Regions from separate parts of the Arthrobacter sp. Y3224198 genome, predicted to be linked through region 2. Evidence: predicted binding sites of a transcription regulator. Region 2 holds the regulator's gene; the other holds the start of a gene.

Region 1 (3,300 bases), on a different contig from region 2:
TGGCCACCCCCGGCGCAGAGCCCGTGGCTCCCGGGGGTTACGCCGCTGCCATCCTCCTGGACGGCAATGCCATGCTTTCCCGCGAATCCCTGCGTGCCGGCGAGGACACCCTGCGGCGGTGGTTCTCGGCCGCGGCGCTGGTCCGGCCGGCCACGGAAAAGGGACTGGTGGTGGTGACCGCCGACGACGGCACCACGGTGGGACACCTGCTGCGCTGGGATCCGGCCGGTGCGGCCGAGCGGGAACTCGGGCTGCGGCGTGAACTGGGGCTTCCGCCGGCCGTGCGGTACGCGGAACTGACCGGTTCCAAGGAAGGCCTGGACGCATTCATCACCCGTTTGGAGCTGCCTGAGGGCGTCCGGACCGTGGGCCCCGCGCCGTTGCCCGCGCCGGCGCCGGGAAGCAGCCAGGGCGGCACCGTCCGCGACCGCGACAGCCAACTGGGCGGTGCCGGCGGAAGATTCCGGACGCTGCTCTTTTTCCCGTACGCGTCAGCGCCGGGAATCACCGCTGCACTGCGGTCCGTCAAGGCTGCAGCCTCGGCCCGCCGCACCGGCGATCCGGTGTTTGTCCGGGTGGACGGAACCGACGTCCTGTAGCGCCCTAGAGCACCTGGAACAGGACGGCTGAGGCGGCCAGCAGAGACAGCAGCGACAGCTGGGCGGCGCTTCCCAGGCGGGTGAGGCGGCCGAACAATCCGCGCGGCACTCCGTGGATCAGCCAGCCTCTGCGGTTCACAGTGGGAATTCGCACTATCAATCCCTCTTCCTCGGTGGCGGCTTCGGCGGGACCGGGACAGCCGAAGCGCGTGGGCTCAAGCGGGTCACTTTCCAGTATTGCGCCGCGGACCCGGCAGTTTCGAACCGGTGTCCCGTGAACTTGGGCACCCTCCGCGCCGGGTGCGGAAACGGGAGAGGGCCCCGGAATCTTTCCGGGGCCCTTGTACGGGTATCTCGCGTGGGTATATGGCTACCGGCAGCGTTTAGGCGCTGACCGCTTCGCGGGATTCGCTGCGGTCGGAGCCGTTGCCGGTAATGACCGCGGAGTCCGCAGACGCCTGGACCTCGATCTTGCGCGGCTTGGCCCGTTCGCTGACCGGGATGGTCACGCTCAGCACACCGTTGGTGTACTGCGCGGAGATCCGGTCGGTGTCGATTCCCTGGCCCAGGTTCAGCTGGCGCAGGAAGGAACCGCTTTCCCGTTCGCGGGTCAGCCACTTGACGCCCTCGACGCCGTGCAGGGTGCGCTGGGCGCGGATGGTCAGCAGCTGACCGTCAACGTCGACGTCGATCGATCCCGGATCGATTCCCGGGAGATCGGCAGCCAGGATGTAGTTGTCACCCTGCCGGTACAGGTCCATCGGCATACCGCGCAGCGAGCCGTCCCCGCGCAGGGCCTGTGCCATCCGGTCGAGTTCCTGGAACGGATCAAATTTCATAGCCATGTGAGATCAAATCCTCCATTCAACCGCTTCATCAGCGCTCATCGATGTTCAGTTCCAAAGTTGAGTCGGTGTCACTCAACTTGCGGAAAGAAGATTAGCACTCTCTGCCCTGGAGTGCCAAGAAGGAGTTTCCCGGCGGCGTCCTACTCCGCCGGCAGGCGGTTGGAGTCCGTCTGCCGGCTCACCATCCACTGGTAGATCAGCCGGGCGGTGTGCCTCCCGTGGCTGCGCAGCAGGGGGCTGCTTTCCACCTCCGGCTGGCTGCCCCAGTGGACCATGTAGTTCAGCAGGCCGGCCAGCCATGCGTCGATGAAGGCAGCCGGGACGTCCCGGGTGAGCCGCGAGCGATGCAGCCAGGCGTCGGCGTCGATGCCGTCCGCCCGCATGTAGGGCAGCAGGCCCACCCAGTCGATCCATTCCGGACCCGTGCCCAGGAAGTTCCAGTCGCAGAAAACCGCCCGCCCCGCAGCGATCAGGATGTTGTCCGCCCGCAGGTCCCCGTGGATGACGGCGTCACCGGCGAGGGCTTCGGGGCACAGTTCCAGGGCGGCCTGGAACCTCCGGGCCTCCTCCCGGCTGAGGCGGGGCAGGAACCAGGGCGCCTCTGCGCCGTCGGCCACCGGTTGGAACCGGGAGGGGATGGTGGCGATGTCCGGCCCCAACGGTGGCCCGCACTTGGCCCGGGGGAAGCCCGCGAGCAGTGCTGCGGAGCTGGCGCAGGCGGCTTCCACGGCCGCGGTGTCAGCATCGGTCCATGGTTGTCCGGGCATCCGTCCCGGCACGGCCTCGTAGATAAGCACCTGCCAGTTGGCTCCGTCCACCGTGCCGGAGTCCAGCAGGGCCGGTACCGGCATGCCGGCCGGCAGCAGGGCGGCCACCTCGGCCTCGCGCACATAGGAGGGAAAGGTCACCGGGTCCGACGCCGGGGCGGCCTTGGCGAAGATGCGTTCACCGGCAGCGTTCCCCAGCACGGCGGCGAAGCCGGGGGTAAATCCTCCACCGGCCGGTTCGACCACTGTCACCGTTCCGCCCAGCGGGCGGGCAGCCAGGTCCCGTACCGCGGCCGGCAGGCGGTCCCAGGGGATACGGCGCGCTGTCCGGCGGTAATCGGGAATCAGTAATTCGTTGGGCATGGGACACAGCCTAAGGCAGGGGCCGCGCAGCCGGGCGCGGTATCCGCTTTCAAGAAATAGGTTGTGCACAACTGGATTGTGTCCTAGCGTGGGACCCGTGAAGGACTCGCTCCAGCGACAGGTGTGTTTTTCCCTGTACTCAGCTTCCAAGGCAGCCACTGCCCTGTACCGGCCCATGCTCGAAAGGCTGGGCCTGACCTATCCGCAGTATCTGGTGATGACCCTGCTCTGGGAGCAGGACGGACTCAGCGTCCGGGAGCTGGGGGCAGAACTGGAACTGGACTCGGGCACGCTGTCCCCGCTGCTCAAGCGGCTGGAAGCCGCCGGCCTCGTGCAGCGGCACCGTGACGCCCGGGACGAACGGCGGGTCCGCATCCACCTGACGGATGCGGGACGCGCCCTGGAACCACAGGCCAAGGCGTTGCCGGACCGGCTCGCCGCGTCCGACGGCGTGGCTCCGGAAGAACTGCGGGCCCTGCTGGAAACCCTTGACAAGGTCACGGCGGCCTTGAGGCAGGCCGCCGACTAAAGATTTGCCACACAACCCCGACAGTTAGGTGCAATCCATGAGCAACTACCCCCAAACCAGTCGCGAAATCCAGTTGGCGTCCCGGCCCGCGGGCTGGCCGTCGGAGGAGAACTTCCGGCTGGCCGAGGTGCCCGTGCCCGAGTTGCAGGACGGGCAGGTCCTGGTCCGCAACCTGCACATGTCCGTTGATCCCT
Region 2 (3,300 bases):
CAGCCCTTCCGCTGCGGCGCTGCGCCTAGCCGGACCGGCTGCGCCGAAGGGTAACCACGTCCCCGACCCGCAGCGTCCCGGCCTGCATGACCCCGGCCTGCAGCCCGAATTCCGTGCGGTGGTGGGTGCCGAGGAGTTTCAGCGCCCGGGGGTGCGCTTCGATGCCTGCCTGCGGTTGGTCGATCATGACACAGCGGGGCATTCCGGGGCCCAGGGCAAGGACGACGCCGGCGCCGAGGACAAGTTCGGCGCCGGTCCAGTCATCCTCGCTGAAGGGCCGGGCGGAGAAGGTATCGATGACGAGGTTGGCCCGGAAGCGGCGTTCGTCCACCACACCGCCGGACAGTTCCGCGACGGCGGCCAGCGAGGACGTCGTCACCAAGTGCATCGGCGTCTCGTCATGGTGAAGGATGGTCGTTTCCGGCCGCAGGTCCAGTTCCTGCCCAAATGCTGCACTGAGTACCCCGGAGGCAGCCGGGTCATCCACCCGGTAGCGCCGGCCGTCCGGGCTTATCAGCCACGGCGGGCTTCCGGCGCTCCCCGCTTTCGAAGACCAGTGCATCAGGCCCGGCAGCGGACGGAAGCGGCTGGTGCGCTTGCCGCTGGCGATCCCGCCGTCCTCGGTGTAAACGGCCCACCGGCGGTCATGCTCCAGCCCGGTGTCCGTGACGACGGCGGTGCGAAGCGCTTCGCCCGCCGTTGATTTGACCGGAAAGCGGTACAGCGCCCGGACTACCCCGATCCGTGTCTCCGCGTGCGCCATTCCGGTATTCTGCCACACCGGGTGCGCTGCCTCCGCCGGGACTTTTGCCGGTTCGGCAACAGGGTTTGCGGCCGGTCGCCGGGCACCCCATGCTTCAAATATGGAGCAGAACCATGAGACCCCCACACCCGCACCGGAGAAGGCCATGACCGAAGCGGACTGGGACCAGCGCTATTCCGAACGCGACACCCTCTGGAGCGGACAGCCCAATGGCACGCTCGTAGCGGAGGCCGGCGGGCTGACACCGGGGCGCGCCCTCGACGTCGGCTGCGGCGAAGGCGCAGACGCGCTGTGGCTCGCGGCACGGGGATGGAACGTGACTGCGCTGGATGTCTCCAAAGTGGCCCTCGCCCGTGCCGCCGGGGAGGCTGCGCAACGCTCACTCCGGATCAACTGGCTGCATGCCGGGCTGGTGGAGGCGGCTCTTCCCGCCGGAATGTTCGATTTGGTCTCGGCCCAGTATCCGGCACTCCCACGCACCCGCGACAACGCCGCCGAGCAGGCCCTGCTGCGGGCGGTGGCCCCCGGCGGCATCCTCTTGGTGGTGCATCATGCGATGCCCGGTGCCGCTCCGGACCAGGAACACGCTTCCGCCGTCGATATGCGCGAGTATGTGCTTCCCGGCGACATTGCCGCTTCCCTGGACGGGAACTGGGTGGTGGAGGTGGACGAGACCCGTCCCCGGCACGTCGCGGCCGGTGCCGGCGCGCACCACACCGAAGACGTGGTGCTGCGGGCACGGCGGCTGGGTTAACACTTCCTGCCGGCCGGGCTCTGCCCCTGGAACGGGCCGGGCTACAGGGACTGGATGTACCCGTCCTGGGCGTAGTCCCGTTCACTGGACTTGCCGGCCGGAAGGGCGCGCAGCCGTCCGCGGCGCTGCATCAGCGAGACCAGGCCCAGCTGCTGCACCGAGTTCGCGGCAGCGGGCGGGCGCTGCCCGCGGTTGAGGGTCACTACGTCCCCGGCCAGTCCGGCGGCAAACACGCGGCTGCGGTCGGAGGAGCGCCGCTGCGCCTCGTCCAGTTCGGAGGAGAGCTCCACAATGCGCTGCCGCAGGCCGGTGACCTGGTTCTGGAGTTCCATGATCCGTTTGATGCCCTCGAGGGAAACACCCTCCTGGGACAGCTTCTGGACCTCGCGCAGCAGTTCGATGTCGCGCTGGGAATAGCGGCGCGAGCGGCCGGGAGCCCGGCTGGGACGGACGATTCCGAGCCGGTCGTATTGCCGGAGGGTCTGCGGATGCATTTCCGCGAGCTCAGCAGCAACGGAGATCACGAAAATAGGCGCATTGACATCTATGCCCACGGTTCCTCCTCTACGGCTGTTGACATACTAACGCGGAAAATCGTTCCTCCGGCGGCCCGGGCGGGCACGTCAGAGTCGTGCTTTGAGTGCCAGCGATGCCCGGGGATCCTCGCCCTTGGTTGCTTCGGCGAACGCCTCCACGGCCGCCTGGGCCTCCTTGTTCAGATGCGAAGGCACGGCGACGTCGATGGTCACAAGCAGGTCGCCGTCGCCCTTGGACGTGTGGACACCGCGTCCCTTGACGCGCAGGGTGCGGCCGGACGGCGTGCCGGCGGGGACTTTAAGGCGGACCTTGTCAGAGGTCAGCGTCGGCACCTCGATGGTGGCGCCCAACGCCGCTTCGGGGAAGGACACCGGTACGTGGATCCGGATGTTGTTGCCTTCACGCGTGAAGAAGTCGTGCGGCGTGACGTGCACGGTGACCATCAGGTCCCCGGCGCCGGCTGCGCCGGGCTGGCCCTTGCCGCGGACGCGGATTTTCTGTCCGTCCTTGACTCCGGCAGGCACCCGGACTTCCACTACCTCGCCGCTGGGCTCGCGCAGTCCGATGACGGTGCCGTTGATCGACCCGGCAAAGGAAATGGTGGTGGTGGCGGTGCGGTCCGCGCCCTTGGTGGGCGGCGGGGCGCCGAAGCCGCCTCCGCCAAAGCCGCTGCCGCCGCCGAAGAGGTCGGCGAATTCGGGCGGAATGTTGCTGCCACCGGCGTTGAATGTGCTGCGCCGGCTGCCGCCGCGGGCGGTCTGGCCGAACAGTCCGCCGAAGATGTCCTCGAAGCCTGCGCCGCCCCCGGGACCGCCGCCCGCACCGCCGGGTCCGCCGGCGGAGAACCTGGCGCCGCTGCCCATCGCGCGGATGGCGTCGTACTGCTGGCGTTCCTCGGGGTCGGACAGAACCGAATAGGCCTCGGAGAGGTCCTTGAACATCCGCTCGGCATTGGTGTCATTCTGGTTCTGGTCCGGATGGTATTTCCGTGCCAGCTTCCGGTATGCCTTCTTGATGTCGGCTTCCGACGCATCCTTGGGAACACCCAGAATCTTGTAAAAGTCCTTATCGACCCAATCCTGACTAGCCAATTGGCGTCCCCTTTCTCATGTGCCGATCCCGCTTCTGCGGCGCTGCCGCCGGACCTGCTGCCCCTGCTGCGGGACCTGCCTATGGAAATGTCCGGGGCCGCCTCCCGGCGGCCCCGGACCTGGTACTGCTACTGTTCCGGAACCGAAACAATCAC

Evidence for each region. The regulator HspR, encoded in region 2, represses chaperone genes until heat shock. The targets are predictions, from matches to a motif close to AAGTTGAGTCNNNNNGACTCAACTT.
Region 1: AC5RUF_RS04425 (Hsp20/alpha crystallin family protein) is a predicted target of HspR. The motif match lies at 1,502-1,526, and genes of this name have one in related genera.

The regions. Positions count from the first base shown of each region.
Region 1 is NZ_JBNHFG010000005.1:74,878-78,177, forward strand. Features, by position in the region: gene AC5RUF_RS04415 (primosomal protein N') at 1-599, shown strand, start outside; gene AC5RUF_RS04420 (hypothetical protein) at 604-753, opposite strand; gene AC5RUF_RS04425 (Hsp20/alpha crystallin family protein) at 983-1,444, opposite strand; gene AC5RUF_RS04430 (phosphotransferase) at 1,588-2,577, opposite strand; gene AC5RUF_RS04435 (MarR family winged helix-turn-helix transcriptional regulator) at 2,675-3,106, shown strand; gene AC5RUF_RS04440 (NADP-dependent oxidoreductase) at 3,144-3,300, shown strand, end outside.
Region 2 is NZ_JBNHFG010000033.1:5,602-8,901, forward strand. Features, by position in the region: gene AC5RUF_RS13920 (MOSC domain-containing protein) at 26-763, opposite strand; gene AC5RUF_RS13925 (class I SAM-dependent methyltransferase) at 864-1,517, shown strand; gene AC5RUF_RS13930 (heat shock protein transcriptional repressor HspR) at 1,559-2,071, opposite strand; gene AC5RUF_RS13935 (DnaJ C-terminal domain-containing protein) at 2,141-3,145, opposite strand; gene AC5RUF_RS13940 (nucleotide exchange factor GrpE) at 3,274-3,300, opposite strand, start outside.